DNA from 2 places in the Enterobacter dykesii genome. Region 2 is predicted to be linked to the other one. Evidence: predicted binding sites of a transcription regulator. Region 2 holds the regulator's gene; the other holds the start of a gene.
The links. Region 2 encodes Fur, which represses iron uptake genes when iron is present. Its sites were predicted from a motif close to ATAATAATGAGAACNACTATCAA; they were not measured.
Positions count from the first base shown of each region.

Region 1 (15,609 bases), 1.3 Mb from region 2:
AGCGGCATAATGCGAAGCAACGCCTCGCCAACAGCCGTTCCGATACCGGTTTGCGTCACGACGATTGCCAGACCGAGAATACCCGCGACGTAAATACAGGTACGCATATTCACTCCCGCAGAAAACTCTTCCCCGGTAATGAAACCAATGCGCGGCAGCATAACGATGATCGACGCCGCCAGCCCCGTCCACGCCGGCCCCACGCCGTGCCAGCTCTCCGTGACCCACATACCCAACACCACAGCCAGCAGCCAGGCGAGACGCTTTTCATCTCGCCCCATCGGCTCAGACGGCGCCTGTTCCTTCGACGGTTTTGGGCTACCGGGAAATAGCCAGCAGATGAGGCCAATCAAAATCAGGCCTTTGAGAATGCCCAGCACCGGCGTGTGCAGCAGCAGATACGGGACATAGTTCAGATGGATGCCGTACGAGCCTTCTGCCGCACCGCTCATCACCAGATTAGGGACGTTTGCAGGCAGGATAGTCGCCGACAGCTGGAAAGTCCCAAACCCCACCGCCAGCGCAAGCCCGAACCAGGCGCGGGAGCCGTCGGCGATACCGGCGCGTTTTGCCATCGCCGCGACAATCGGCATCAGCAGCGCAATACGTCCCATGTTCGACGGCATCACAAACGCCAGCGCGTAGCTCAGCAGCACCACGCTCGCCACCATCAACACCCAGGAGTCGGTGAGCTTTGCCGACAGCGCCCGGGCGGCCCTGTCCGCCAGTCCGGTTTTACGGATCGCCACGCCGAGCACAAAGCCGCTGAATACCAGCCAGAAAGCCGACGAGGCAAAACCGCCGAAGATGACCTCCGGCGGGGCGATCTTCGCAGTCATTGCCGCCGTGAAGAACAGCAGCGCGGTGATGAATTCCGGCAATAGCGACGTCGCCCACAGCACGATGGTGACGCCAACGATCAGTGAGGGCAGCAGCAGAGGATACGTTAACCAGAGCGACATACCTGTCTCCTGTAGAATTTTTCAGCAAGTCTACGGTGACAGGTAGCCCGAGTAAACGCGATTTATGGTGGGGTTACTTCAGGATAGCGCATTGATGATCCTGCAGTTCCTCAGCGGACGCGCGGTTAAGCGTGAGCAGGTTACGCTCGGTCGCCAGCAAAACAAAAGAGCCATCCGACTGCTGCGCCATCGCCAGCGCGAAGCGCCCCATATGGTCGCGCGCTTCCGGCAGCTCTTCCGCCAGCATCATAAACGGGCTGCGCTGGACCAGTTCATTCTCGGTCACGCGGCGAGCAAGATACTCATGTCCTTCTAGTCCCCCGGGCAGAGGCAGCCACTGGGTGCTGATTTCTCCCTGTGCCGCGTTGAGCTTCTCGCGCACGTCCGGGCGCAGGCAGGAGATATGAATATGAAAATGGTTCTGGGTGCGGCCAGTCGGCGAGTTAATCGTCAACGAAATAGCGCTGTCAGGCACCTCGGAGCCACGCTTGAGGGTCATAAAGCTGCGCGACTGCCACGCCAGCCAGAAAAAGTTCGGCGTATGCGCTTCGGTCAGCAGCGGGCTCTCGGTGCCGTTGATGCGGTAGGTTGGCATCAGCAGGTATTGCAGCGGCCCGTTGCGATCTTTAAATACCACATAGCCTGCATCCGTTTTCACCTGCGCACAGGGTGCCGGGTTACGATTCTGGATCTGATTCGGCACGCACTGGTCGAGAACGATATGTCGCAACGCATTCGGATTACCCGCCTTCATCCAGTACACGCCGCCAGCGGCAAGGGCGATGACAATGAGGATCAAAAAGATAATTTTTTTCACAACGCGTTCCCTGTTTTCAATAGAGGCAAAAGAGTAACGCAAAATGATGACCAAATAAAAAACCCGGCGGATTTCTCACGCCGGGTCACCGTGTCATTGGCTAATGGTTAGCGCTGGCTGATTTGGTCGAAAGTGCCACCGTTAGAGAAGTGCTCTTTCTGCGCTTTGGTCCAACCGCCGAACTCGTCATCAATGGTGAAGAGTTTCAGTTTAGGGAATACGCTTTCGTATTTCTTCGCAACGGCCGGATCGCGTGGACGATAGAAGTTTTTCGCCGCAATTTCCTGGCCTTCTGGCGAGTACAGATACTTCAGATAGGCTTCCGCCACCGCTTTGGTGTCTTTCTTCTCAACCACTTTATCGACCACTGAAACGGTCGGCTCAGCCAGAATCGATTCGCTCGGGGTCACGATCTCGAATTTGTCTTTACCCAGCTCGTTGGTGGCCAGCAGGGCTTCATTTTCCCAGGCAATCAGCACGTCGCCAATCCCGCGCTCGACGAAGGTGTTGGTGGCGCCACGCGCGCCGGAGTCTAGCACTTCAACGTTTTTATACAGCGCTTTCACGAATTCCTGCGCTTTGGCCTGATCGTTATTGTTGTGATGCAGCGCGTAGCCCCATGCGCCCAGGTAGTTCCAGCGAGCGCCGCCGGAGCTTTTCGGGTTCGGGGTAATGACAGAAACGCCCGGTTTGATCAGATCGTTCCAGTCTTTAATTTGTTTCGGGTTTCCTTTACGCACCAGGAAGACGATGGTCGAGGTGTAGGGTGCGGAGTTATCCGGCAGGCGTTTGATCCAGTTTTTGTCGATGCGGCCACGCTCGGCGATCGCGTCAACATCGTAGGCCAGCGCCAGGGTCACCACGTCGGCTTCAATACCGTTTATCACGGACGTCGCCTGCTTGCCGGAGCCGCCATGCGACTGGCGAACCACCACGTTGTCGCCGGTTTCCTGCTTCCAGTGTGCCGCAAACGCTTTGTTGTATTGCTCGTACAGTTCACGCGTCGGGTCGTATGACACGTTCAGTAACTGGATATCCTTAGCCAGAACGCTGGTCGATGCCAGCAAAAATGTTAAACCCACGCCCCATTTATTCATCGCCCAGCTCTCTTGTGTAGTGTTTTGATGAATGCAGCGTGCCAGAAAGCGATTCGAGGATTAAAGAATAAAAAAAGATTGGCTATAACGTAGAGGAATAATGGCCCTCTTCGCGAAAGAAGAGGGCCAGGAGAATCAGTACAGCTTTTTCGCGCAGTCCAGCCAGTCACCTTTGAACGGACGCTTCATGTTTTCAATGGCGTCGATGATGTCGTGGTGAACCAGTTTTTCGTTCTGAATACCGACGCAGCGGCCGCCGTGGCCCTGAAGCAGCAGATCGATCGCGTACGCGCCCATACGGGACGCCAGAATACGGTCGTAAGGGCCAGGGGAGCCGCCGCGCTGGATGTGACCCAGTACGGTCGCGCGGGTTTCGCGTTTGGTTTCGGCTTCGATGTACTTCGCCAGCTCGTCAACGTCACAGATATGCTCGGTGATAGCCACGATCGCGTGTTTTTTACCCTTCGCGATGCCCGCTTTGATTTCAGCCACCAGATCTTCACGGCTAAATTCGACTTCTGGCACGACGATAAATTCGCAACCGCCCGCAATGGCTGCCGCCAGCGTCAGGTCGCCACAGTAACGGCCCATCACTTCAACGATAGAGATACGCTGGTGAGAAGAAGAGGTGTCACGCAGACGGTCAATCGCTTCAACAACGGTACCCAGCGCAGTAAAGAAGCCGATAGTGTAGTCAGTACCTTTGATGTCGTTGTCGATGGTGCCCGGCAGACCGATGCACGGGAAGCCCATTTCGGTCAGACGTTTTGCACCCATGTAGGAGCCGTCACCACCGATAACCACCAGGGCGTCCAGGCCGCGTTTCTTCATGTTTTCGATAGCCACTTCACGAACGTGTTCATCACGGAATTCCGGGAAGCGCGCGGAACCGAGGAAAGTACCGCCACGGTTGATCATGTCAGACACGCTGTAACGGTCGAGCTGAACCATACGATCTTCATACAGGCCCAGATAACCGTCATAAACGCCAAAAACTTCCAGGCCTTCCGTCAGCGCTGCACGGACAACACCACGAATTGCCGCGTTCATGCCCGGCGCATCACCGCCGCTTGTCAACACACCGATTTTCTTAATCATGACTACCTCTGAACTTAGGAATGCAAAATTGAAATCTGTTGCCGGAAGAAACTTATCGACCAACGAATACTGCAAATAGTATATCAATCCCTTCCAGCTGAATTGATTCAGGTCAGACCAAACGGCGGTAATTTATACACAAAATGCTGGCCTGGCTCACTTTTTTACAACGAATTACGAAAGCCCAACATGACCGGGTACAACCGAGCAGGGATCCTGGTGAATGATGACGTCTGACCCAGGAAAACGCTGCAAAATCGCCTGCTCGACCTGCTCAGCAATAACGTGAGCCTGAACCAGTGGCAGGTTGTCTTCCATTTCAATATGAATCTGAATAAAGCGGGTCGGCCCTGACTGCCGCGTTCGAAGATCGTGTGCACCGCTGACGCCGGGCCAGGAGGTCACGATAGAAAAAATTTCATTACGTTCTGAGTCCGGGAGGGCGCGGTCAAGCAGTGATTGCACCGCTTCATACCCCATCCGCAGGGCGCTATATAAAATATAGATACCAATCCCTAACGCAAATAACGCATCGGCGCGATGCCAGCCATACCAGGCCAGACCGAGCGCAATAAGAATAGCCCCATTCATCATAACATCAGATTGATAATGAAGCATATCCGCCCGTACAGCCTGACTTTGCGTTTTGCGAACAACCCAACGCTGGAACGTTACCAGAACAAGTGTGCATATAAGCGCAACGATCGTCACAATCACGCCCACGCCGGGATCGTTCATCGGCGTCGGCGAAACGAGATGCTGAATCCCGGTTAAAAACAGGAACAGCGCAGAGCCGGAAATGAACATACTTTGCGCCAGCGCGGCCAGCGACTCCGCTTTGCCGTGCCCAAATGTATGCTCTTCATCCGCTGGTTGTAGCGAGTAACGCACCACCAGCAGGTTGGTCAACGAGGCGGCAATGTCCATCAGCGAGTCCACCAGCGCCGCCAGAATACTGACCGAGCCGGTATACCACCAGGCAAAGATTTTAATCAGTAACAGGCTGGAGGCCATGACGGTCGCCGCAATGGCGGCCCGGCTTACCAGTCTTCCATAGGATTGATTCATAAACGCTCCTGTCATGTCATGCCGCTATTATAACGGAAGCATGGGGAGTCTAAGGATGAATAAACGGTTAACAGGGCGGATGCGAGGCAAAAAAAACCCCCACATCATGTGGGGGAAGACAGGGATGGTGTCTATGGCAAGGAAAACAGGGTTTACTGGTTACTACGGGTACTGCTATTGCTACTGAAAAACGACGTTTCTGAGCTTCGCTGCATCCGTGCAACCTCACGCAGCTGGTCCATTCGCTGCTGATGTTTAGTGTTCAAAACCGCTTGCTGCTCGGGCGTTAGCAGATGGAACATCTGGTTGCGGACCTTCGCCATCTCTACCTGGCGGGCAACTTGTTCCTGTGCCATTTTTTCGGCCTGAGCGCGTACAGCGCTTTCGTCAAAATTTTCTGCGGTGACAAGGCGATGCATTGTCTCCATTTCGCTAACATTAACAGGGGGCTGGTCGTGTCGTGCCCTCTGCATCAGATCTCGCATCTGTTGACGCTGATGTTCGGTTAAACTTATGCCGTCAAACATATGGCTTTGGCTGCTGTTCTGCGTTGCACCCTCTTGTAAGGGACTGTTATCGCTGATGATAGCTTCAGCAGCCTGGCTAAACGCACTGAACGCCAGCGTTGAGGCCATGACGGCAGCGGTAACTTTGCGCATCACTTGCTCCCAAAATCTTTCGTGTCGCGATTCAACGAGAGACAGTCTACGATTCAGGCTGCAAACATGCGTCAGGGGGTGTAAAACAACGTAAAGTCATGGATTAGATAGCCTTGATGTCGTAATTTCTGCCTCGGAGGTATTTAAACAATGAATAAAATCCTGTTAGTTGATGATGACCGAGAGCTCACATCCCTTTTAAAGGAGTTGCTCGACATGGAAGGTTTCAACGTCCTGGTTGCCCATGATGGCGAGCAGGCGCTGAGTCTCCTTGACGACAGCATCGATTTACTTTTGCTCGACGTGATGATGCCGAAGAAAAACGGTATTGATACGTTGAAAGAGCTTCGCCAGACACACCAGACTCCTGTAATCATGCTGACCGCGCGCGGCAGCGAACTTGACCGCGTACTCGGCCTTGAGCTGGGCGCGGATGACTATTTACCGAAGCCGTTTAACGACCGTGAACTGGTTGCCCGTATTCGCGCTATCCTGCGCCGTTCGCACTGGAGCGAGCAGCAGCAAAATACCGACAACAGCTCACCCACCCTTGAAGTCGACTCCCTGAGCCTGAACCCGGGCCGTCAGGAAGCAAGCTTTGATGGCCAGACGCTGGAACTGACCGGCACGGAGTTCACCCTGCTGTATCTGCTGGCGCAGCACCTCGGCCAGGTGGTTTCGCGTGAACATCTAAGCCAGGAAGTGCTGGGCAAACGCCTCACCCCGTTTGACCGCGCCATCGACATGCACATCTCTAACCTGCGCCGTAAGCTGCCGGAGCGTAAAGACGGTCATCCATGGTTTAAAACCCTGCGTGGTCGCGGTTATCTGATGGTTTCCGCTTCATGATAGGAAGCTTAACCGCCCGCATCTTCGCCATCTTCTGGCTGACGCTGGCACTGGTTTTAATGCTCGTTTTGATGTTGCCAAAACTCGACTCACGCCAGATGACGGAGCTTCTCGACAGCGAGCAACGTCAGGGCGTGATGATCGAGCAGCACGTGGAAGCCGAGCTGGCAAACGATCCGCCGAACGATTTAATGTGGTGGCGCAGGCTGTTTCGCGCTATCGACAAGTGGGCGCCGCCCGGACAACGCCTGCTGCTGGTAACCAGCGAAGGCCGCGTGATTGGGGCCGATCGCAATGAAATGCAGATTATCCGCAACTTCATTGGCCAGGCGGATAACGCCGATCATCCCCAGAAGAAAAAATATGGCCGCGTAGAGATGGTGGGGCCTTTCTCCGTCAGGGACGGAGAGGATAATTATCAGCTCTACCTGATCCGTCCGGCGAGCAACTCCCAGTCTGATTTTATCAACCTGCTGTTTGACCGCCCTCTCCTGCTGCTGATTGTCACCATGCTGGTCAGCTCACCGCTGCTGTTATGGCTGGCGTGGAGTCTGGCAAAACCGGCGCGTAAGCTGAAGAATGCCGCCGATGAGGTGGCGCAGGGTAACCTGCGACAACACCCTGAACTGGAAGCCGGGCCGCAGGAGTTCCTTGCCGCCGGAACCAGTTTTAACCAGATGGTGAGCGCCCTCGATCGCATGATGACCGCGCAGCAACGTCTGCTGTCGGATATCTCGCACGAGCTGCGTACCCCGCTTACGCGCTTGCAGCTTGGCACCGCGCTGCTGCGTCGCCGCAGCGGTGAGAGCAAAGAGCTGGAGCGTATTGAAACGGAAGCGCATCGTCTGGACAGCATGATCAACGACCTGCTGGTCATGTCGCGCAATCAGCAGAAAAACGCGCTGGTCAGCGAAACGGTGAAAGCCAATCACCTCTGGCACGAGGTGCTGGACAACGCGGCGTTCGAAGCGGAACAGATGGGTAAATCCTTCACCGTCAACTTCCCGCCGGGCCCGTGGCCGCTGTACGGTAACCCCAACACGCTGGAAAGCGCGCTGGAGAACATCGTGCGTAACGCTCTTCGCTACTCGCATACGAAGATTGAGGTGGCGTTCTCGGTGGATAAAGACGGGATTACCGTCATTGTCGATGACGACGGTCCTGGCGTGAGCCCGGAAGACCGCGAGCAGATTTTCCGTCCGTTCTACCGTACCGACGAAGCGCGCGACCGGGAATCGGGCGGTACGGGGCTGGGGCTGGCGATTGTTGAAACCGCCATGCAGCAGCACCGCGGCTGGGTGAAAGCCGATGACAGTCCGCTGGGTGGACTACGGTTAACGCTGTGGCTACCGTTGTATAAGCGTTCGTAGCTTTTAGTGCCGGGTGGCGGCTTCGCCTTACCCGGCCTACTTTCCTGGAAGACTATTTCCCCCACAATCTCCGCGAATTATCCTCGATCTTATTGCTTAAACGCCGTTTCTGCATCGTTCTTGTCCAGCTGGTTGATAGCCCCGCCGCCGACAGCAGGCGGTGATACTGCTCGTCGTCAAACGGCGTATGCCAGGCAATGGCGCAGGCGTCATAAACGGACACATCGCTCAGGCGCGACGCCAGTTCAAGCGGTGCGTCCGCTGAAACCTGCCCAGCCAGCACCACGCGATACAGCCAGCCGGTTTTACCCGCTTTTTGCAGCTGGGCCGACATATCCTGAATACCGAAGTGGTAGTTGAGCTTAAAGCACGGCGAGCGTGGCTGCGTCACCTGAATCAGGGCATCGCCCCAGCGGTAGATATCACCGATAAACACGTTCTTTTCGGTGAGCCCTTCGGTGGAAAGATTTTCGCCAAACGCGGGGGCGACGAAGAGATCCGCCTGCTCGGGAAACTCGGTTTTCCAGTGCTGATAGTGTTCACGCGGGTAGTGGCACAGCGCGCGCTCGGGCCCGCCGTGGATTTTCTTTTCGGCCTGCTCGTCACCCGCAAGCCCGAGGTCGGTTAACGTCAGCTCACCGTCGACCTGAATTTTGGCGATGGCACTCGGGCGGCTGCCGTCGTACTCCCTTACCTTGCCTGTAAACACGTTCACCGGATAATGCATTGCTGCCTCCATTACGCAGATACAAAAAAAGCGAGTCATAAGACTCGCTTCTCACAGGCGTCAATGCAACCTTATTTTTTAGCGGCGAAACGCGCTGCTGCTTCGTCCCAGTTCACCACGTCCCAGAACGCTTTGATGTAGTCCGGGCGACGGTTCTGGAATTTCAGGTAGTAAGCGTGTTCCCACACGTCCAGACCCAGGATTGGAAAGCCGGATGCGCCAGAAATTGCTTCACCCATCAGCGGGGAGTCCTGGTTAGCAGTAGACACTACCGCCAGCTTGTCGCCTTTCAGAACCAGCCACGCCCAGCCAGAGCCGAAACGGGTTGCAGCGGCTTTTTCGAATTCCGCTTTGAAGTTGTCAACGGAGCCGAAGTCGCGCTCGATAGCCGCTTTCAGGTCGCCCTGCAGGGTGGTACCGGTCTTAAGGCCTTTCCAGAACAGGCTGTGGTTAGCGTGGCCGCCAGCGTTGTTACGCAGAACGGTTTTCTTGTCCGCTGGCAGCTGGTCCAGCTTGGTGATCAGCTCTTCAGCAGACAGGTTAGCGAACTCTGGCAGGCTTTCCAGCGCGGCGTTCGCATTGTTCACATAGGTCTGGTGGTGTTTAGTGTGATGGATTTCCATCGTCTGCTTGTCGAAATGCGGTTCCAGTGCGTCGTAGGCATACGGCAGGGATGGCAGTGTATAACTCATAATCCTCTCCATTATTGTCGGGCGGCACAGCTGTTAATGCCGCGTAAGCAGTTGGTTCATTATAGTTAATTAAATGATATTGAAAATGATTATCAATGCCGTAGTTTTTATAAGGTTATTTGTTTTTTGCCTTATCACAAAATTGTGAGTCTGCTCACCCGGTTAACGTGCTGATTGCCATCCAAAACAAAATTGCGGCAACCGTCTGAAGGTTCCTGAACTGCTTAATTTTTACACTCATCAAGCCGGGGGGAAGCCACCGGCTATAAAAACGATGAGGACGTAAAAATGAATCATGCGATTACGATGGGTATCTTCTGGCATTTGATAGGCGCGGCCAGCGCAGCCTGTTTCTATGCCCCGTTTAAAAAGGTGAAAGGGTGGTCGTGGGAAACCATGTGGTCAGTTGGCGGTACCGTGTCCTGGCTGATTTTGCCGTGGACCATTAGCGCCATTCTGCTTCCGGATTTCTGGGGCTACTTTACTTCCTTCAGTGCCTCCACCCTGCTGCCGGTGTTTCTGTTCGGTGCGATGTGGGGCATCGGCAACATCAATTACGGCCTGACCATGCGCTACCTCGGGATGTCGATGGGTATTGGTATCGCAATTGGCATTACGCTCATCGTCGGCACGCTGATGACGCCCATTCTTAACGGCAATGTCGACGTGTTGCTCAACACCAAAGGCGGGCAAATGACGCTGCTTGGCGTGCTTGTCGCGGTGATAGGCGTGGGTATCGTCACCCGCGCGGGGCAGTTGAAAGAGCGCAAGATGGGCATCAAAGCCGAAGACTTTAACCTGAAGAAGGGGCTGCTGCTGGCAGTGATGTGCGGCATCTTCTCGGCGGGCATGTCGTTCGCCATGAACGCCGCAAAACCCATGCACGAAGCGGCCGCCGCGCTGGGCGTCGACCCGCTGTACGTGGCGCTGCCAAGCTACGTGGTGATCATGGGCGGCGGCGCGTTGGTAAACCTCGGCTTCTGCTTCATTCGTCTGGCAAAAGTGAAGGATTTGTCGGTAAAAGCCGATTTCTCACTGGCAAAATCCTTAATCATCACCAATGTGCTGCTATCGATGCTGGGCGGCCTCATGTGGTATCTGCAGTTCTTTTTCTACGCCTGGGGCCACGCCAGCATTCCACCGCAGTACGATTACATAAGCTGGATGCTGCACATGAGCTTCTACGTGCTGTGTGGCGGACTGGTTGGGCTGGTACTGAAGGAGTGGAATAACGCCGGGCGTCGTCCGGTGGGCGTGCTGAGCCTGGGCTGCGTGGTGATTATTATCGCGGCCAATATCGTGGGCCTCGGCATGGCGAACTGATTACGCTGCCTTTCGACTGCGATGACGCCACTGAACCGGCGTCATCCCCACCTCGCGGTTAAACACCACCGAAAAGTAATTACTGTCCTCAAATCCGCTGCGCATCGCCACTTCACTGACCATCAGCTCGGTATGCTGCAACAGGTACTGGGCGTGGCAGATGCGCAGCTGGCGCAGGTAGTGGTTCACCGTCATCCCCGTCTGGGTGCGGAACTGCTGGCGCAGCGCGCGCTCGCTGCACTGCTCCTGCTCGCAAAACGTTTCCAGCACGAAACTTTTGTTCAGGCTGCCCGCAAGCCGGGCAATCAGCTTGTCCAGCAGCGCTTCCTGGACGGTTGCGGAGGGGTTATCGGTCGCGTAACGATGACGTTTGAGGGTCATCACCAGCTGGGCGAACAGCAGTTCCGCCATCGGATTTGCCACGGGATCGTGCTTCTGACTCTCCTGCTCCAGCTGGGCGATCGTCTGGCGCACCTGAGTCATGCCGTTGCTGCTTAAGCGCCAGTGGGGTTCGCCTCTGGCATTGAGAAAACCGGGGATATGGGCCGGCCAGTCGACATTCAGTTTAAGCCTGTCCGGGCAGTAGATAACGTTCTGCAACACCAGATCGTTAACCGAGGCGTAAGCGTGTTTGTCTTCGGCGCGGATGTAAAACAGATCGCCACGCGTGATGCGGTAAGGCCGGTCGTTGAGGATGTGTAAGCCGTTGCCGCGCCATACCAGCACCAGCTCGCAAAACTCGTGGGTATGCTCGGCAAAGACATTTTGCGGGTAGCGGTCGGCCACCGCGACGGCCTGACTCGCGGAGGCAAAAAAATCATCTTTGCGAAGAATTAACTGAGCGGCCACACCACCACCTCTACGGTGAATAACCGGATATTATTAGCCTTTTTGCGGCAATAAAACGGTGATTGCATTCGCGTTACTGGAGTGAAGCATCCTTTCCCTGACGGATATCGCGCGGCGACCAGCTAAATTCCCGGCGAAACAGCGTTGAAAAGTGATTGCTGTCGCTAAAACCACAGCAGTAGGCAATATCCGTGACGCTTTCGTCGGTGTGACGTAAAAGATGACGCGCTTTGATCAGGCGCAGACGGTTAAGGTAGCGCTGCGGCGTCAGCCCGGTGTGCTGCTTAAGCTGGCGATGCAGGGTGCGCAGGGACAGTGAAAAATCATCCGCCAGCGTCTCCCAGCAGACATCCTCGGTGAAATGATCTTCCAGCCAGGCCATCAGATGGTTCAGGCGCGCGTCGTTATTTTCCAGCCCTTCCACAAGGCTGCTGCGACGCAGCAGCACCAGCAGTTGCATAAACAGCAGCTCTCGGGAGGCAATAGCATACGTCTCCTGCCCGCCCTCGCTCTGCTCCAGTTGATTCACCAGCTGGCGCACCTGCTGCAACGTGGACTGATTGACCCGCCAGTGAGACGGGTAGTGTCCATCCTGCTCCTGGGGCAGTAGCTTGTTCAACCCCGACAGAAACTGGAACGCGTCCGGCGAACGATAGAGCACGTTGGTCAGGCACAGGTTGTCGGTATGTTCATACAAATGCCTGTCGTGATCGCGCACGAAGCACACCATACCGCCGCTGATGGTGTAGGGCTGGCCGTTGAAGACATGAATACCCGTTCCATGCTCGACAATCACAATTTCATGAAAATCATGATGATGTTCAGGAAACGCAGCCTGCGGGAGCCGGGGCTCTATCGCAACCGGAGACGTTCCCGACGGGAAAAAATCGACGCTGTGCAATACGGTCATAACGGCCCCCACCAATGAGGAAAGTTCTCGAATAGTAATTAAGGCCTTCCGCACTCACCTTAAATTTTTGACAGCAAACGGCGCAAAAGCCGTCAGTTTTTCAAGAAACAGACGGAAAAATCGGGAAATGCGGTCAGCGTCACATTGCCCGAAAACCCTGCCATAACAGGAAATTGTGAACTTCCTCACGATCATCTTTGCTTTCTTGCCAGCGCGAGATTCGTGCTGTCAGTGACGAGAAGGTGGTCTTTTCGTCCCTTTTTTACACTCAGCACCAATGACTTAAGAAGGGACCTGACCATGACTTTTCGCCATTGTGTGGCTGTCGATTTAGGCGCATCCAGCGGCCGCGTAATGCTCGCCACCTGGGACTGCGATCGGCGCACGCTTACGCTTCGCGAAATGCACCGTTTCGCCAACTGCCTGCAAAAACAGGACGGTTTTGATACCTGGGATATTGATGCCCTGGAAGCGGAGATCCGCACCGGGCTAAACAACGTCTGCAATGACGGCATTCGCATCGACAGCATCGGCATCGATACCTGGGGCGTGGACTACGTTCTGCTCGACAGCCGCGGCGAACGCGTCGGCCTGCCCGTCTCGTATCGCGACAGTCGCACCGACGGGCTGATGGCACACGCCATCGCACAGCTTGGCATGGACAACATCTATGGCCGCAGCGGTATTCAGTTTCTGCCGTTTAACACGCTGTTTCAGCTGCGCGCGCTGGTTGAGCAGCAGCCGGAGCTGGTCAAAAAGGTGACGCACGCGTTACTCATTCCGGACTACTTAAGCTATCGGCTGACCGGCAACATGAACTGGGAATACACCAACGCCACCACCACGCAGCTGGTCAACATCAACACCGATAGCTGGGATGAAACCCTGCTGACCTGGACGGGCGCCTCGCCCTCCTGGTTCGGCACGCCAACGCACCCCGGAAATGTGATAGGTCGGTGGATTTGCCCGCAGGGGAATGAAATCCCCGTCGTTGCCGTCGCCAGTCACGATACCGCCAGCGCAGTAATTGCATCCCCGCTGGCCAGTAAAGACGCGGCCTACCTCTCGTCCGGCACCTGGTCGCTGATGGGTTTTGAGAGCAAAACGCCGTACACCAGCGACGCCGCGATGGCGGCCAACATCACTAACGAAGGCGGTGCCGAAGGGCGCTACCGCGTTCTGAAGAACATCATGGGCCTGTGGCTGCTCCAGCGAATGCTGAAAGAGCAGCACATTACCGACCTGCCCGCGCTTATCGCAGAAACCGAAAAGCTGAAGGCCTGTACGTTCCTGATTAACCCGAACGACGACCGCTTTATTAACCCGGTGCATATGAGCGTCGAAATCCAGTCCGCCTGTTTCGAAGCCGGGCAGCCGGTGCCTTCCCGTCCTGCCGAGCTGGCGCGCTGTATTTTTGACAGCCTCGCCCTTCTCTACGCGGATGTACTGAGCGAGCTGGTCGACCTGCGAGGCGCACCGTTCAGCCAGTTGCATATCGTGGGCGGAGGCTGCCAGAACCAACTGCTGAACCAGATCTGCGCCGATGCCTGCGGCATCACCGTGGTGGCGGGGCCGGTGGAGGCTTCGACGCTCGGCAACATCGGTATTCAGCTGATGACCCTGGACGAACTTTCTGATGTCGATGAATTCCGTTCGGTGGTCACCGCGAATACCCGCCTGACAACCTTCACCCCCAATCCCTGCCATGAAATAGCCCGCTACCGGGCGCAGTTTCAGCAAAAACGACTGACTAAGGAGCTTTGCGCATGACCACTCAATTAGAACAAGCCTGGGAGCTGGCTAAACAGCGTTTCGCCGCCGTCGGCGTGGATGTCGAAACGGCGCTGCGCCAGCTCGACCGTCTGCCAGTGTCTATGCATTGCTGGCAGGGTGATGACGTCGCCGGCTTCGAGAACCCGGGCGGTTCTCTGACGGGGGGTATTCAGGCGACGGGTAACTACCCGGGCAAAGCGCGCAACGCCACCGAACTGCGTGCAGACCTGGAGCTGGCGCTGAGCCTGATCCCGGGGCCAAAACGCCTGAACCTGCATGCGATTTATCTGGAGTCCGACGCACCGGTAGCGCGTAACGAGATCAAACCGGAACACTTTAAAAACTGGGTGGCGTGGGCGAAAACCAACAAGCTTGGTCTGGACTTTAACCCGTCCTGCTTCTCGCACCCGCTGAGCGCCGACGGTTTTACCCTCGCGCACGCCAACGACAAAATCCGCCAGTTCTGGATCGACCACGTGAAGGCCAGCCGCCGCGTTTCGGCGTATTTCGGCGAGCAGCTCGGCACGCCGTCAGTAATGAACATCTGGATCCCGGACGGCATGAAAGACATCACCGTCGACCGCCTGGCCCCGCGTCAGCGCCTGCTGGCCGCGCTGGATGAGGCCATCAGCGAGAAGCTGGACCCGGCGCACCACATCGACGCCGTGGAGAGCAAGCTGTTCGGCATTGGCGCCGAAAGCTACACCGTCGGCTCGAACGAGTTCTACATGGGGTACGCCACCAGCCGCCAGACCGCGCTGTGCCTGGATGCCGGTCACTTCCATCCGACCGAGGCGATCTCCGACAAAATCTCCGCTGCCATGCTCTACGTGCCGCGCCTGCTGCTGCACGTCAGCCGCCCGGTGCGCTGGGACAGCGACCACGTGGTGCTGCTGGATGACGAAACCCAGGCGATTGCCAGCGAAATTATCCGTCACGACCTGTTCGACCGCGTGCACATTGGCCTCGACTTCTTCGATGCCTCCATCAACCGCATCGCGGCGTGGGTTATTGGCACCCGCAATATGAAAAAAGCCCTGCTGCGCGCGCTGCTGGAGCCAACCGCAGTGCTGAAACAGCTGGAAGAAAACGGCGACTACACCGCGCGCCTGGCGCTGCTGGAAGAGCAGAAATCCCTGCCGTGGCAGGCCGTTTGGGAGATGTACTGCCAGCGTAACGACGCTCCGGCAGGCAGCCAGTGGCTGGAAAACGTGCGCGCGTACGAGAAAAACGTGTTGAGCAAGCGCGTGTAATTTTGCCCTCACCGCGATAACTGGAAAATAAAGACTATGCAGACTATCACCCACTCCTGGTTCGTCCAGGGCATGATCAAAGCCACCTCCGACGCCTGGCTGAAAGGCTGGGACGAGCGCAACGGCGGCAACCTGACGCTGCGTCTGGACGACGCGGATATC
Region 1 is NZ_CP126604.1:4,446,404-4,462,012, forward strand. Features, by position in the region: gene F0320_RS21240 (SLC13 family permease) at 1-962, opposite strand, end outside; gene F0320_RS21245 (CDP-diacylglycerol diphosphatase) at 1,036-1,779, opposite strand; gene F0320_RS21250 (sulfate ABC transporter substrate-binding protein) at 1,887-2,876, opposite strand; gene pfkA (6-phosphofructokinase) at 3,012-3,974, opposite strand; gene fieF (CDF family cation-efflux transporter FieF) at 4,149-5,042, opposite strand; gene cpxP (cell-envelope stress modulator CpxP) at 5,195-5,701, opposite strand; gene cpxR (envelope stress response regulator transcription factor CpxR) at 5,852-6,550, shown strand; gene cpxA (envelope stress sensor histidine kinase CpxA) at 6,547-7,920, shown strand; gene yiiM (6-hydroxyaminopurine reductase) at 7,973-8,647, opposite strand; gene sodA (superoxide dismutase [Mn]) at 8,719-9,339, opposite strand; gene rhaT (L-rhamnose/proton symporter RhaT) at 9,628-10,662, shown strand; gene rhaR (HTH-type transcriptional activator RhaR) at 10,663-11,511, opposite strand; gene rhaS (HTH-type transcriptional activator RhaS) at 11,585-12,421, opposite strand; gene rhaB (rhamnulokinase) at 12,722-14,191, shown strand; gene rhaA (L-rhamnose isomerase) at 14,188-15,447, shown strand; gene rhaD (rhamnulose-1-phosphate aldolase) at 15,484-15,609, shown strand, end outside.
Region 1: sodA (superoxide dismutase [Mn]) is a predicted target of Fur. The motif match lies at 9,413-9,435, and genes of this name have one in related genera.

Region 2 (15,609 bases):
CTCATCGGGCATTCAATGGGTGGCAAAGCGGTGATGGCCCTGACGGCACTGGCCCCGGAGCGTATTGACGGTCTGGTGGTGATTGACGTCGCGCCTGTGGATTATGACGTTCGCCGTCACGACGAGATTTTTGCCGCCATTAATGCGGTCACAGAAGCGGGTGTCGCGACGCGCCAACAGGCAGCCGCCGTCATGCGTGAGCATCTTGATGAAGAAGGCGTCGTCCAGTTCTTGCTGAAGTCGTTTGTTGACGGACAATGGCGTTTTAACGTGCCGGTGCTCTGGGATCAATACAATAACATCGTGGGCTGGGAAACCGTCCCCGCCTGGCCACACCCTACCCTTTTTATTCGCGGCGGAAACTCGCCTTACGTAACCGACGCGTACCGCGACACGCTGCTGGCCCAATTCCCGCAGGCACGCGCCCACGTGATTGCCGGTGCCGGGCACTGGGTGCATGCGGAAAAACCGGATGCTGTGCTGCGCGCCATTCGCCGCTATCTCGCTGATACTGCAAATTGATTAAAAAGAAAGCGACTGGAAGGCTGCGGGCTTCCAGTCGTTGGCGTGCCGTTTTCGGTGATGTATGATGGCGCGCTTATCGCCCAGGCATTAGCAGGGCGGCGTATTTCCCCCGAAGTCTCAGAATCATGGCCAAAGAACAAACGGACCGTACGACACTAGATCTGTTCGCGAATGAGCGTCGACCGGGACGACCGAAAACGAATCCGCTCTCGCGCGATGAACAGCTGCGTATCAATAAACGCAACCAGCTTAAACGCGATAAAAATCGTGGGCTTAAGCGTGTCGAACTGAAGCTTAACGCCGACGCCGTCGATGCGCTGAACGAGCTGGCTGACGCGCGTAATATCAGCCGCAGCGAGCTCATTGAAGAGATGTTGCTCGTCCAGCTTGAGACGTTACGCAGCCAGGCATAAGTCTGAAAATCCCCTTTAACGCCCTTTTCATGTAGCACAGAGTGCAGTCCTGCGCGATAGCTGTTTCCGCAGGGTTGCCAGTTCTGCTATTATTGCCCTTATCCGTGGCCGAATTGCGCCACCATACTATTAAGTTTCAAGAGGTTATTTTACTCATGGCAATCATCGGCATTTTCTTTGGCAGTGATACCGGCAATACCGAAAATATCGCAAAAAACATTCAAAAACAGCTCGGTAAAGACGTTGCTGATGTGCATGACATCGCCAAGAGCAGCAAAGAAGATCTGGAAGGCTATGACATTCTGCTGCTGGGTATCCCAACCTGGTACTACGGTGAAGCCCAGTGCGACTGGGATGATTTCTTCCCGACGCTGGAAGAAGTGGACTTCAACGGTAAGCTGGTCGCGCTGTTCGGTTGTGGTGACCAGGAAGACTACGCCGAATACTTCTGTGACGCGCTGGGTACCATCCGCGATATCATTGAGCCGAACGGTGCAGTGATCGTAGGCCACTGGCCGACCGCCGGTTACCACTTTGAAGCGTCCAAAGGCCTGGCTGATGACGATCACTTCGTAGGTCTGGCCATTGACGAAGACCGTCAGCCAGAGCTCACAGCAGAGCGCGTTGAGAAATGGGTGAAGCAGATCCGTGAAGAACTGCACCTGGATGATATTCTGAACGCCTGATTTTATCGCGGCGCAACTGCGGTTGCGCCCATGCCCCAGGTCAAACCGATTAAATTAATCGCTACAATCTTTTAACTTTTTCGCCCAGACCTGTACAATGTCTCCCTGATAAAACGTGGTTTTCCATTGAGCAAGTTTGTTGGTGATACCACGTTTTTATAAGCATATTTTGCCTGAGACTTGCAGTTTTCATTTAGCCATGGCAGTTCTATAATGAGACGCATTATCCCGGGTGCATTTTCTGTCACTTCCCACAGAAGTGAATCGTTTAGCAACAGGACAGATTCCGCATGACTGACAACAATACCGCATTAAAGAAGGCTGGCCTGAAAGTTACGCTTCCTCGGTTAAAAATCCTTGAAGTGCTTCAGGGTCCAGACAATCACCATGTCAGTGCGGAAGACCTTTATAAACGTCTTATCGACATGGGTGAAGAGATTGGGCTGGCTACCGTCTATCGCGTGCTGAACCAGTTTGATGACGCGGGCATTGTTACCCGTCATAATTTCGAAGGCGGTAAATCCGTTTTCGAACTGACCCAGCAGCAGCACCACGATCACCTGATCTGCCTCGATTGCGGCAAGGTCATTGAATTCAGCGATGATTCCATCGAAGCGCGCCAGCGTGAAATCGCGGCGCGTCATGGCATCCGCCTGACGAACCACAGCCTGTACCTTTACGGTCACTGCGCTGAAGGCGACTGCCGCGAAGACGACCACGCGCACGACGCGAAATAATAAGATTCATACTCTGAGCCAGCCGCAAGGTTGGCTTTTTTTTGCCTGAAAAAAGCCCGGTAAGCGCAGCGCCACCGGGCATGATAACAGCGAATTAGTTACTGTTATTGCTTCGTATTTCTTTCCAAATCTGGTCGCAACGCTTCGCAACTTCCTGATCGTTACCGGTTTTACGCGCCTGGATACAGGCCTGGTAATCCATTACGCGGACGTTCTCCTGCGTCGCGAACTGCTCGTGCGCTTTCTCTTTCTTCAGCACGTTCAGCACGCTCTGACAGGCTTGAATTTTCTCCGGCGATCCTTCCGCAGTATTTATACAGGCGCTATAGGCCTCCTTCAGACGGGAGTCCTCTTTCGGCGCCTCACTCTGAGCACACGCCACCAGCCCTGATGCCAGCAACGCGACGATTACGATTTTTTTCATCATATGCAGTCTCCATACCGGCGGGACTCGGCCCGCCGGGGCGTTCATCAGAAGATGGTGAATGGGGCGATAACCATGAATTTCACGTCACGCTCATCCTGGAAGATGTTGCCGTAACCGCCTGCATAGCTCGGGATATCTGAGTGGTTGTCATACTGAGTGAAGTGCAGTTTGAACATTGTGCCTTTCGCGCGGCCATCCTGCAGGGTATAGATAGCATCGAGGCTGTACGCAGACTCTTTCAGGCGATAGTTGGGATCGTAGTATGCATCCGGCGTGGCCATATCGGCAGGTTTTGCGTCCCAGGCGTAAGCGTAAGAAGCGCCCACCGCCCAGCCAGGCAGGTTCCAGTTTTTCAGGTCATACATTGCGCCAAAGAAGACCGCTTTCTCGCCGTCGGCGTTGAAGTCTGAGCGGTTATCCCACCAGATATCAAGACGACCGTTGGATGAGGCGTAGGTCGGGGTCATACGCTGCAGGAAGTAGCCCTGCTGCCCTTCCGCCTTCACCCATGTACCTTCCAGACGCAAATCAACCTGACCGACCTTGTAGCCGAAGGTTAACGCCTGCAGCCACGCGGTGCCGTCATAAATATCGTTGACGCCACCGTTGCTGACTTTGTCGCGCGTACCGTAGAACTGGTAGCTGGTGCTCAGCGGGCTACCCGCGACATCGAATTTATAGCTGGCCTTGGCAAAGTACTGATCGATATAGCCCTGCGCCTGACCAAATGCCGCTTCCAGCACCAGATCGTTTTTGAAGTCGTACTTCGCGCCCAACGAGTGCAGGTAATCGACTTTGGTTTTTTTATCGTTCTGGTAGAACTTGTCCATTTCGATGTGCCACGGTGCTTTGTACTCGTTGGTCCACATGTAGGAGAAGCTCAACGCACCCGCATCACCGTAGTCAAAGTTCGCCCCGGCTTCTGCACCCTGATAGGTACCCGGCATAAAGCTCCAGTGCGGTGCTAACAGAGTCTGACCGGTTGGCTGAATATAACCACCGCGCGCCCAAACCGGACCGTATTTAAATTTTGCGGCGGCTTTGTAAAGGCTGATGCCGCTCTTATCCCCGGACCAGTCTTCTTTATAGGCTTTATTACTGGAGGAGAAGGCAATTTCGTTCGGGTGGGCGCTGTCGCCGTTTTCCGCCATTTCAATCGCGGTGAACGCAGCAATATCCAGACCGAACATATCTGCGGCATAGCCTGACTGGAAGTCCAGGTTGGCGTTCCAGGTGGAGTGAGAAAGGTTGGTTTTGTATTTATCTTCAGTGACGTCTTTACGGTCACGTTCACGCTGCCAGTAATAAATACCGCCCGTGAGGGTAGAATCATCGATGAAGCCCGCCGCTTTCGCCTCTGGTGTCATCACCAGGCCCGACATTGCTGTCACACCGGCAATAGCCAGCGCCAGCGCACTACGTTTGCCACTGAACGTACGCATAGATTATTCCTCTTTGACGAATTAAAACGCCTGAAGCGGCGTAAATAAAAAAGACCAAATGGTCAGGGGTAGCTTTAAATACCCTCGAATTAACTACCGTCCTTAGGTTATTTTTCGCGACGCGAATTATCAATGCTTTTTAGCTGACAAAAGTCAGGATTATGACGAAGTGCACATAATTGGTAGTGCTTTGTAACATTTATGGGGAGGCGAGAAATGGCGGGGAATTATCAGGTATTTCAGTGACTAGACGTGGAACATTCTCCTTTTTTTATAACCTTTTTAATTTCCGTAATGACACGAACTTTTTTTTTGAAAAATAAGTAGCACCTCATTGACCTGATATTTTTATGACGCCTGTTTAGGTCCTGCCTTAATACCCTGATCGCTAAATAAAAAAACGCCGCATAGTGCGGCGTTTGTCTCTCATTGACCAGACCAGCAATATTATTCGCCGATCTTCGTCCAGGTATCACGCAGACCTACGGTACGGTTAAATACCGGTTTTTCCGCCGTGCTGTAACGGCTGTCCAGGCAGAAGTAACCTTCACGTTCGAACTGGAACGCTTTGCCCGCTTCAGCGGCTTTCAGAGAAGGCTCCGCATAACCCTGCTTGATCACCAGAGATTCCGGGTTGATGGTCGCCAGGAAGTCTTCCGCTGCACCTGGGTTAGGCACGCTGAACAGACGATCGTACAGACGAATTTCTACCGGCAGCGCGTGGGAAGCGCTCACCCAGTGAATAACGCCTTTCACCTTGCGGCCATCCGCCGGATCTTTGCTCAGCGTTTCAGCGTCATAGGAACAGAAGATGGTGGTGATATTCCCTTCCGCATCTTTCTCTACGCGCTCGGCTTTGATGACGTAGGCATTACGCAGACGCACTTCTTTTCCCAGCACCAGACGCTTGTACTGCTTGTTGGCTTCTTCGCGGAAGTCAGCGCGGTCAATCCAGATCTCACCGCTGAACGGCACGTCACGGCTACCCATTTCCGGTTTGTTCGGATGGTTAGGCATGGAGACCAGCTCGCTTTCACCCTGCGGATAGTTTTCGATAACCAGTTTCACCGGGTCGATAACGGCCATCGCGCGCGGGGCGTTTTCGTTGAGGTCTTCGCGAATGCAGGATTCAAGGGAAGCCATCTCGATGGTGTTGTCCTGCTTGGTCACGCCAATGCGTTTGCAGAACTCACGAATAGAGGCAGCAGTGTAACCACGGCGGCGCAGACCGGAGATGGTCGGCATACGTGGGTCATCCCAGCCTTCAACGTGCTTGTCGGTCACCAGCAGGTTCAGCTTACGCTTGGACATCACGGTGTATTCCAGATTCAGACGAGAGAACTCGTACTGGCGTGGATGCACAGGAATGGTGATGTTATCCAGCACCCAGTCGTACAGACGACGGTTGTCCTGGAACTCCAGCGTACACAGGGAGTGCGTAATGCCTTCCAGCGCATCGCTGATGCAGTGGGTAAAGTCGTACATCGGGTAGATGCACCACTTGTTGCCGGTCTGGTGGTGTTCCGCAAACTTAATGCGGTACAGCACCGGATCGCGCATCACGATGAACGGAGACGCCATGTCGATTTTGGCACGCAGGCACGCTTTGCCTTCTTCGAAGCCACCGGCACGCATTTTTTCAAACAGCGCCAGGTTCTCTTCCACGCTGCGATCGCGGAACGGGCTGTTTTTGCCCGGCGCGGTCAGCGTACCGCGATATTCACGGATTTCATCAGCAGACAGTTCGTCAACGTACGCCAGACCTTTATTGATCAGTTCAACCGCGTAGGCGTACAGCTGATCAAAATAGTCAGAGGAGTAGCAGATATCGCCAGACCAGTTGAAGCCCAACCATTGCACGTCGTTCTTGATGGACTCAACGTATTCGATGTCTTCTTTTACTGGGTTGGTGTCATCGAAACGCAGGTTGCACTGTCCCTGGTAGTCTTGCGCAATGCCAAAGTTCAGGCAGATGGACTTCGCATGCCCGATATGCAGGTAGCCGTTCGGCTCCGGCGGGAAACGGGTATGAATTGTGGTGTGCTTACCACTGGCCAGATCTTCATCGATGATCTGACGAATAAAGTTACTCGGGCGGGCTTCTGCCTCACTCATCGTGGATTCCTCAAAGCGTAAACAACGTATAACGGCATATGATCTTATAAGCCGGACGTAGTGACAACCCTTAAAACGTCTCTGAAGAAAATATTGGGGGCTTTTGCTGCAAAAAAAAGCGGCGGAGGATATCCCCCGCCGCTTAAGGCATGACTCTACTCAGGAGCGATTACTTGCCTTTAATCTCGTACAGCGGTGTTTGACCCGCAACAACCTGACCTTTCGCCTGAATGACCAGGCCACTGAAGTCGTCGATGTTGCTGCAAACGACCGGGCTTATCATGGAGCGCGCGTTGGCGTTCAGGAAGTCCAGATCCATTTCCAGAATCGGCTGCCCGGCCACCACTTCAGCGCCCTCTTCCACCAGGCGAGTAAAGCCCTGACCGTTCAGCGCAACGGTATCGATACCCATATGGACAACGATCTCCGCGCCATTTTCGGTTTCGAGGCAGAACGCGTGGTTGGTGTTGAAGATTTTCACGATGGTACCGGCCGCCGGAGACACAACGGTTTTGTCCGTTGGTTTCACCGCCACACCGTCACCAACCGCTTTGCTGGCGAAGGCTTCGTCAGGCACCTGCTCAATCGCAACGACTTCACCGGTTACCGGTGAAACCAGCGCGGCTACCGTTTTGGCGTTCGGTACCGCCTGCGGTTTTGCGGCCGCTGGCGCGGCGGCAGGTGCGGCAGAAGCTTCTGCTGCGGCTACCGGACCAGTGGTTTTCATGGCGTTAGCAATTTTCTCTGCCACGAAGCCAACGATAATCTGCACGCTGGTTTTGTTCAGGCGGATAACGCCGGAAGCACCCAGACGTTTGGCCAGCGCTTCGTTCACCAGGGAAGAGTCTTTGACGTTCAGACGCAGACGAGTGATACAGGCGTCGATACCGGTCAGGTTATCAGAACCGCCGATAGCGGCGATGTACTGACGCGCCAGACCTGATACGTCCTGATCCTGAGCACCGCTCACGTTCACATCCTGACCATCCGCTTCGCTACCGGCCACGGCCAGTTCACGACCCGGGGTCATCAGGTTGAATTTGGTGATAGTGAAACGGAACACTACGTAGTAGATCGCGAAGAACACCAGACCTTGCGGGATCAGCATCCACCAGTGGGTCGCCAGCGGGTTACGGGACGAAAGCACCATATCCACCAGACCGGCGCTGAAGCCGAAACCGGCAATCCAGTGCATGCTGGCAGCGATGAACACGGAGATACCGGTCAGCACGGCGTGGATCACATACAGAACCGGCGCCACGAACATGAAGGAGAACTCCAGCGGCTCGGTAATACCGGTGAAGAAGGCCGCAAACGCCCCCGCCATCATGATACCCAGCACTTTCGCTTTATTCTCTGGACGTGCGCAGTGGTAGATAGCCAGCGCAGCACCCGGCAGACCAAACATCATGATCGGGAAGAAGCCCGCCTGGTAACGACCGGTGATACCGACAACCGCTTTACCTGCTTCGATGGACTGTGCGCCACCCAGGAAGTTAGGGATATCGTTAATACCGGCAACGTCGAACCAGAATACGGAGTTCAGCGCGTGGTGCAGACCGACCGGGATCAGCAGACGGTTGAAGAACGCGTACACGCCTGCACCGACGGAGCCCAGTTTCTGGATGTGCTCACCGAAGTTCACCAGACCGTCGAAGATCATTGGCCAGACGTACATCATGATGAACGCGACAACGATCATCACAAACGAGGTCAGGATAGGAACCAGGCGGCGACCGCTAAAGAAGGAGAGCGCTTTTGGCAGCTCTACGCTGCTGAAGCGGTTATACAGTTCGGCGGAGATGATACCCACAAGGATACCGACAAACTGGTTGCTGATCTTCCCGAATGCCGCCGGAACCTGGTCCGCCGGAATTTTTTGGATCATGGCCACCGCTGCTGGCGAGCAGAGGGTGGTTAACACGAGGAAACCGACAAAACCGGTCAGCGCAGCGGCACCGTCTTTGTCTTTAGACATACCGTAAGCCACACCAATCGCGAACAACACGGACATGTTGTCGATAATGGCGGAACCTGACTTGATAAAGAACGCCGCCAGCGCGCTGGTATTACCCCAGCCGTTGGGGTCGATCCAGTAGCCGACACCCATCAGGATGGCTGCGGCAGGCAGCGTGGCGACCGGCACCATAAGTGCGCGACCAACCTTTTGTAAATAACCTAGAATACTCACTTTCTTCCCCCTATGAGACCCCGTTTAAGGCATGTTCTCAGCTCTGTTTTTTATTGTGTCACGAACTATAGATACAGTTGATGCTTCACTGGCATTGTGAGTGTGTGAAAAATTAATTCGTATCGCAAATTAAACGCGTACTTTTTGTGATTTTTGTCACCAAATATCGTTATTCACCCTCCCTTATACTGGCTAACAGCGAAAACTTATTTTATCATTCAAAAAATCAAGACGGATTGATCCGGCCTGAAAGTTTCCAGGTTACGCTTAAGTATCAGGTTCCGATAGCCATCCGCCCACTCTTCTACTTTAACTCTTGAGGTGAACAATGAGACTGATTCCCCTGGCAACTGCTGAACAAGTCGGTAAATGGGCCGCTCGCCATATCGTTAACCGTATTAACGCCTTTAAACCGACCGCCGATCGTCCTTTCGTTCTTGGACTTCCGACAGGCGGCACGCCGCTGACAGCCTATAAGGCACTGGTTGAGATGCATAAAGCAGGCCAGGTTAGCTTCAAACATGTTGTGACCTTCAATATGGATGAATACGTTGGCTTACCGAAAGACCATCCGGAAAGCTACCATAGCTTTATGCACCGCAATTTCTTTGATCACGTTGATATTCCATCTGAAAATATTAACCTGCTGAATGGAAACGCGCCTGATATTGACGCAGAATGCCGTCAGTATGAAGAAAAAATCCGTTCTTACGGTAAGATCCACCTGTTCATGGGTGGTGTAGGCAATGATGGTCATATCGCGTTTAACGAACCGGCGTCATCTCTGGCTTCCCGCACCCGTATTAAAACGCTGACCCATGACACGCGCGTGGCAAACTCCCGCTTCTTTGATGGCGATGTTAACCAGGTTCCAAAATACGCCCTGACCGTTGGCGTGGGCACCCTGCTGGATGCCGAAGAAGTGATGATTCTGGTGCTGGGTGGCGTGAAAGCGCAAGCGCTCCAGGCTGCCGTTGAAGGCAACGTAAACCACATGTGGACCATCAGCTGCCTGCAGCTGCATCCGAAATCAGTCATCGTCTGCGACGAACCGTCCACGATGGAGCTGAAGGTAAAGACGCTGAAATACTTTAACGAGTTAGAAGCCGAGAACATCAAAGGTCTGTAATTGAATAACCGCCTCTTCATCAAGAGGCGGCCGCTTTTTTTAACCGGGGGTCGTTATGTACGCTTTAACCCACGGTCGGATTTATACCGGCCATGACATTCTGGATGACCATGCGATTGTTATCGCTGATGGCCTGATTGAACGTGTTTGCCCGCTGGCAGAACTGCCGCCGGAGATTGAACAGCGCTCACTCAATGGAGCAGTAATCTCCCCCGGTTTCATCGACGTACAGCTCAACGGCTGCGGCGGTGTGCAATTCAATGACACCGCGGATGCGGTGACGGTCGAAACGCTGGAGATCATGCAGAAAGCCAACGAGAAATCGGGCTGCACCAGCTATTTGCCAACGCTCATCACCAGCAGTGATGACCTCATGAAGCAGGGTATCCGCGTGATGCGCGAATACCTGGCCAAACATCCTAACCAGGCGCTGGGTCTTCATCTTGAAGGGCCATGGCTAAATATGGTCAAGAAAGGAACGCATAACCCGAATTATGTGCGTAAACCGGATGCGGAGCTGGTTGACTACCTGTGTGCAAACGCCGATGTGATCACCAAAGTGACGCTGGCGCCCGAAATGGCGGGTACGGATGTGATCAGCAAACTGGCTGGTGCCGGGATTATCGTTTCAGCAGGCCACTCAAACGCGACGCTGAAAGAAGCGAAAGCCGGTTTCCGCGCGGGCATTACCTTCGCAACGCACCTTTACAACGCCATGCCATATATCACAGGCCGTGAACCGGGTCTGGTCGGGGCGATTCTGGATGAGCCAGACGTCTACTGCGGCATTATTGCTGACGGCTTACACGTCGATTATACCAACATTCGCAACGCTAAGCGGCTGAAAGGTGACAAGCTTTGTCTGGTGACGGATGCCACCGCACCTGCAGGTGCAAATATTGAGCAGTTCATTTTTGCCGGTAAAACAATATACTACCGCAATGGACTGTGTGTGGATGAAAACGGTACGCTGAGTGGTTCCTCTTTAACCATGATTGAAGGGGTGCGTAACCTGGTTGAACATTGCGGGATTGCGCTTGATGAAGTCCTGCGTATGGCAACCCTTTATCCGGCGCGCGCAATGGGCGTGGATAAACAGCTCGGCGGAATTGCACCAGGTATGGTTGCAAACCTGACGGCATTCACACACGATTATAAAATTATTAAGACCATCGTTAATGGTAACGAGGTCGTCACTGAGTAAGTAAAAGTATGACACCTGGCGGACAAGCTCAAATCGGTAATGTCGATCTCGTTAAACAACTTAACAGTGCGGCGGTATACCGCCTGATTGACCAGCACGGACCCATCTCGCGAATTCAGATAGCCGAACAGAGCCAGCTTGCTCCCGCCAGCGTGACAAAAATTACCCGCCAGCTCATTGAGCGCGGTCTGATCAAAGAAGTCGATCAGCAGGCCTCCACCGGGGGCCGCCGCGCCATCTCCATTATTACCGAAACCCGCAATTTTCAGGCCATTGGCGTCCGTCTGGGCCGTCATGACACCACGCTCACGCTGTACGATCTGAGCAGTAAAGCGATTGCGGAAGAGCACTACCCTCTTCCGGAGCGCACTCAGGAAACGCTGGAGCATGCGCTGCTGAATACCATCGCGCAGTTTATTGAAAGCTGTCAGCGCAAGATCCGTGAACTCATTGCCATCTCCGTGATTCTGCCCGGCCTGGTCGACCCGGAAAGCGGCGTGATCCGCTATATGCCGCATATTCAGGTTGAAAACTGGGGGCTGGTTGACGCGCTGGAAAAGCGTTTTAAGGTGACCTGCTTCGTGGGCCACGACATTCGCTCTCTGGCGCTGGCAGAGCACTACTTTGGTGCGAGCCAGGACTGTGAAGACTCTATTCTGGTGCGCGTTCACCGAGGAACGGGCGCCGGTATTATCTCTAACGGCCGTATTTTTATTGGTCGAAACGGTAACGTCGGCGAGATCGGTCACATTCAGGTCGAGCCTCTCGGGGAGCGCTGCCACTGCGGCAACTTCGGCTGCCTTGAAACCATCGCGGCTAACACCGCTATCGAGCAGCGCGTTCGCCATCTCCTTGAGCAGGGTTATCAAAGCCGCGTCACGCTGGACGATTGCAAGATAGGCACCATCTGCAAAGCCGCCAATAAGGGCGACGCGCTGGCCTGTGAAGTGATTGAGCAGGTAGGACGCCATCTGGGGAAAACCATCGCCATCGCCATTAACCTGTTTAATCCGCAAAAAGTGGTGATCGCCGGTGAAATTGTGGAGGCGGAAAAGGTGCTGCTCCCCGCCATTGAAGGCTGTATTAACACCCAGGCGCTGAAAGCATTCCGCCAGAACCTCCCGGTGGTTCGTTCAAAGCTTGATCATCGCTCGGCGATTGGCGCGTTCGCGCTGGTCAAACGCGCCATGCTCAACGGAATTCTGCTGCAGCATTTGCTGGAAAGTTGATCGGACCTTATAGTAACGCCTTCTTTTTTTGATGTCGGACTGTCCATGACCATTAAGAATGTAATTTGTGATATCGACGGCGTGCTGATGCACGACAACGTTGCCGTGCCGGGTGCTGCGGAGTTTCTACACCGCATCATCGACAAAGGAATGCCTCTGGTTCTGCTCACGAACTACCCTTCCCAAACCGGTCAGGACCTGGCTAACCGCTTTGCCACGGCGGGCGTCGACGTTCCGGACAGCGTGTTTTATACCTCGGCAATGGCCACGGCGGATTTTCTGAAGCGTCAGGAAGGGAAAAAAGCCTACGTGGTGGGTGAAGGTGCGCTGATACACGAGCTGTACAAAGCTGGCTTCACCATCACTGACGTGAACCCGGACTTTGTGATTGTCGGCGAAACGCGCTCCTTTAACTGGGAGATGATGCATAAAGCAGCATACTTTGTCGCCAGCGGCGCACGCTTTATCGCCACCAACCCGGATACGCACGGCCGTGGTTTTTATCCGGCCTGCGGCGCGCTGTGCGCCGGTATCGAGAAAATCTCTGGTCGTCAGCCGTTTGTGGTCGGTAAACCGAGCCCGTGGATTATTCGTGCCGCGCTTAACAAGATGCAGGCCCACTCTGAAGAAACGGTTATTGTCGGCGACAACCTGCGCACCGATATTCTGGCCGGATTCCAGGCGGGTCTGGAGACGATTCTGGTCCTCTCCGGCGTCTCTCAGCTTGATGACATTGACTCAATGCCGTTCCGTCCAAGCTGGATTTACCCCTCCGTCGATGAAATCGACATTATCTGATACCGAACCACGCCTCAGGGCGTGGTTTTTCATTTACAGCCTGCACAAACAAAACCCCATCTAATAAAAAGCACGTTTCATTGCATAATCATCAATAAAATAATTCATGACGTACTCTTTTTTCACTATTCCGCAATCACGATTGCACTATTTCCGTTTTCACCCGTAAAACGCTTGCGCGCCCAGCCCCTTTGCGGCATTTTCATAAGCAAGCAACATTACAAAGCAACAGGGTTAACGGAGAAGGTTATGTGTTCAATTTTTGGCGTACTGGATATTAAAACTGACGCGGGCGAACTGCGTAAAAAGGCACTCGAACTGTCCCGCCTGATGCGCCACCGCGGTCCGGACTGGTCAGGCGTTTACGCCAGCGATAAAGCGATTCTGGCTCACGAACGTCTGTCTATTGTTGACGTCAACGCCGGTGCACAGCCGCTGTATAACGAGAAAAAAACGCACGCACTGGCTGTCAACGGTGAGATCTACAACCACCAGGCGCTGCGCGCTGAATACGGCGACCGCTACGCGTTCCAGACCGGTTCTGACTGTGAAGTGATCCTGGCACTGTATCAGGAGAAAGGGCCCGAGTTCCTGGACGATCTGCAGGGCATGTTTGCCTTCGCCCTGTACGACAGCGAAAAAGACGCTTACCTGATTGGCCGCGACCATATCGGCATTATCCCGCTGTACATGGGCCACGATGAGCACGGCAACTTCTACGTTGCCTCTGAAATGAAAGCCCTGGTGCCGGTCTGCCGCACCATTAAAGAGTTCCCGGCAGGCAGCTATCTGTGGAGCAAAGACGGCGAGATCCGCTCCTATTACCAGCGTGACTGGTTCGACTATGATGCGGTAAAAAACAACGTCACGGACAAAGCCGAGCTGCGTCAGGCCCTTGAAGATTCCGTGAAAAGCCACCTGATGTCAGATGTGCCGTACGGCGTGCTGCTCTCCGGCGGTCTGGACTCCTCAGTGATCTCCGCGATCACCAAGAAATTCGCGGCCCGTCGCGTGGAAGATCAGGAGCGCTCAGAAGCCTGGTGGCCACAGCTGCACTCTTTTGCCGTTGGCCTGGAAGGGGCACCGGATCTGAAAGCCGCACAGGAAGTGGCGAACCACCTCGGCACCGTGCACCATGAGATTCACTTCACCGTGCAGGAAGGTCTGGATGCGATCCGCGATGTGATCTATCACATTGAAACCTATGACGTGACCACCATCCGTGCCTCAACCCCGATGTACCTGATGTCGCGTAAGATCAAAGCGATGGGCATCAAGATGGTGCTCTCCGGTGAAGGTTCTGACGAAGTGTTTGGCGGCTACCTGTACTTCCACAAAGCGCCGAACGCCAAAGAGCTGCACGAAGAGACCGTGCGTAAGCTGCAGGCCCTGCATATGTTTGACTGTGCGCGTGCCAACAAAGCGATGTCCGCATGGGGCGTGGAAGCGCGCGTGCCGTTCCTGGATAAGAAATTCCTCGACGTGGCGATGCGCATCAACCCGCAGGACAAGATGTGCGGCAACGGCAAAATGGAAAAACATATCCTGCGCGAATGTTTTGAATCCTACCTGCCGGCGAGCGTGGCATGGCGTCAGAAAGAGCAGTTCTCTGATGGCGTAGGCTATAGCTGGATCGACACCCTGAAAGAGGTCGCGGCAAAACAGGTTTCTGACCAACAGCTGGAAACCGCGAGCTTCCGCTTCCCGTACAACACGCCGGGCTCGAAAGAGGCCTATCTGTACCGTGAAATTTTTGAAGAATTGTTCCCGGTACCGAGCGCCGCGGAGTGCGTACCGGGTGGCCCGTCAGTCGCCTGCTCTTCTGCCAAAGCGATTGAATGGGATGAATCGTTCAAATCCATGAACGATCCGTCAGGACGTGCGGTAGGCGTTCACCAGTCAGCCTACAAATAATCACTCAGATCGCAATCAGGCCCCTCAGGGGCCTGATTTTTTTGCCTCACATTTCACCGTCTAAATCTGATTAATAACCAATAATTGCCGAATATTCGGCCACGCTGTTCGCAACCTAACCAAACAGTCACATTCCGGCTATTTTCGTTGAAAAAGGTGTTGACGCTGCAAGGGTCTATACGCATAATGCGCCCCGCAACGCCGATAAGGTAACGCGAAAAAAGATGGCTACGTAGCTCAGTTGGTTAGAGCACATCACTCATAATGATGGGGTCACAGGTTCGAATCCCGTCGTAGCCACCATCTTTTTTGCGGGAGTGGCGAAATTGGTAGACGCACCAGATTTAGGTTCTGGCGCCGCAAGGTGTGCGAGTTCAAGTCTCGCCTCCCGCACCATTCCCGGGTAAGCGTTGCACGGATGGGGTATCGCCAAGCGGTAAGGCACCGGTTTTTGATACCGGCATTCCCTGGTTCGAATCCAGGTACCCCAGCCATATTTCTTCGATTTTGCGGTTCTCCGCGGTATTGGGGTATCGCCAAGCGGTAAGGCACCGGTTTTTGATACCGGCATTCCCTGGTTCGAATCCAGGTACCCCAGCCATCGAAGATTGCAGTACTGGCTACGTAGCTCAGTTGGTTAGAGCACATCACTCATAATGATGGGGTCACAGGTTCGAATCCCGTCGTAGCCACCAAATTAAGATTGTCGATTTTTCGGTAATCAAGACAAATTGTTGGGGTATCGCCAAGCGGTAAGGCACCGGATTCTGATTCCGGCATTCCGAGGTTCGAATCCTCG
Region 2 is NZ_CP126604.1:1,213,773-1,229,381, reverse strand. Features, by position in the region: gene ybfF (esterase) at 1-522, shown strand, start outside; gene ybfE (LexA regulated protein) at 651-938, shown strand; gene fldA (flavodoxin FldA) at 1,094-1,624, shown strand; gene fur (ferric iron uptake transcriptional regulator) at 1,915-2,361, shown strand; gene chiQ (ChiQ/YbfN family lipoprotein) at 2,456-2,785, opposite strand; gene chiP (chitoporin ChiP) at 2,833-4,230, opposite strand; gene glnS (glutamine--tRNA ligase) at 4,678-6,345, opposite strand; gene nagE (N-acetylglucosamine-specific PTS transporter subunit IIBC) at 6,515-8,536, opposite strand; gene nagB (glucosamine-6-phosphate deaminase) at 8,865-9,665, shown strand; gene nagA (N-acetylglucosamine-6-phosphate deacetylase) at 9,721-10,869, shown strand; gene nagC (DNA-binding transcriptional regulator NagC) at 10,878-12,098, shown strand; gene nagD (ribonucleotide monophosphatase NagD) at 12,144-12,896, shown strand; gene asnB (asparagine synthase B) at 13,146-14,810, shown strand; tRNA gene F0320_RS05710 (tRNA-Met) at 15,037-15,113, shown strand; tRNA gene F0320_RS05705 (tRNA-Leu) at 15,122-15,206, shown strand; tRNA gene F0320_RS05700 (tRNA-Gln) at 15,230-15,304, shown strand; tRNA gene F0320_RS05695 (tRNA-Gln) at 15,337-15,411, shown strand; tRNA gene F0320_RS05690 (tRNA-Met) at 15,429-15,505, shown strand; tRNA gene F0320_RS05685 (tRNA-Gln) at 15,546-15,609, shown strand, end outside.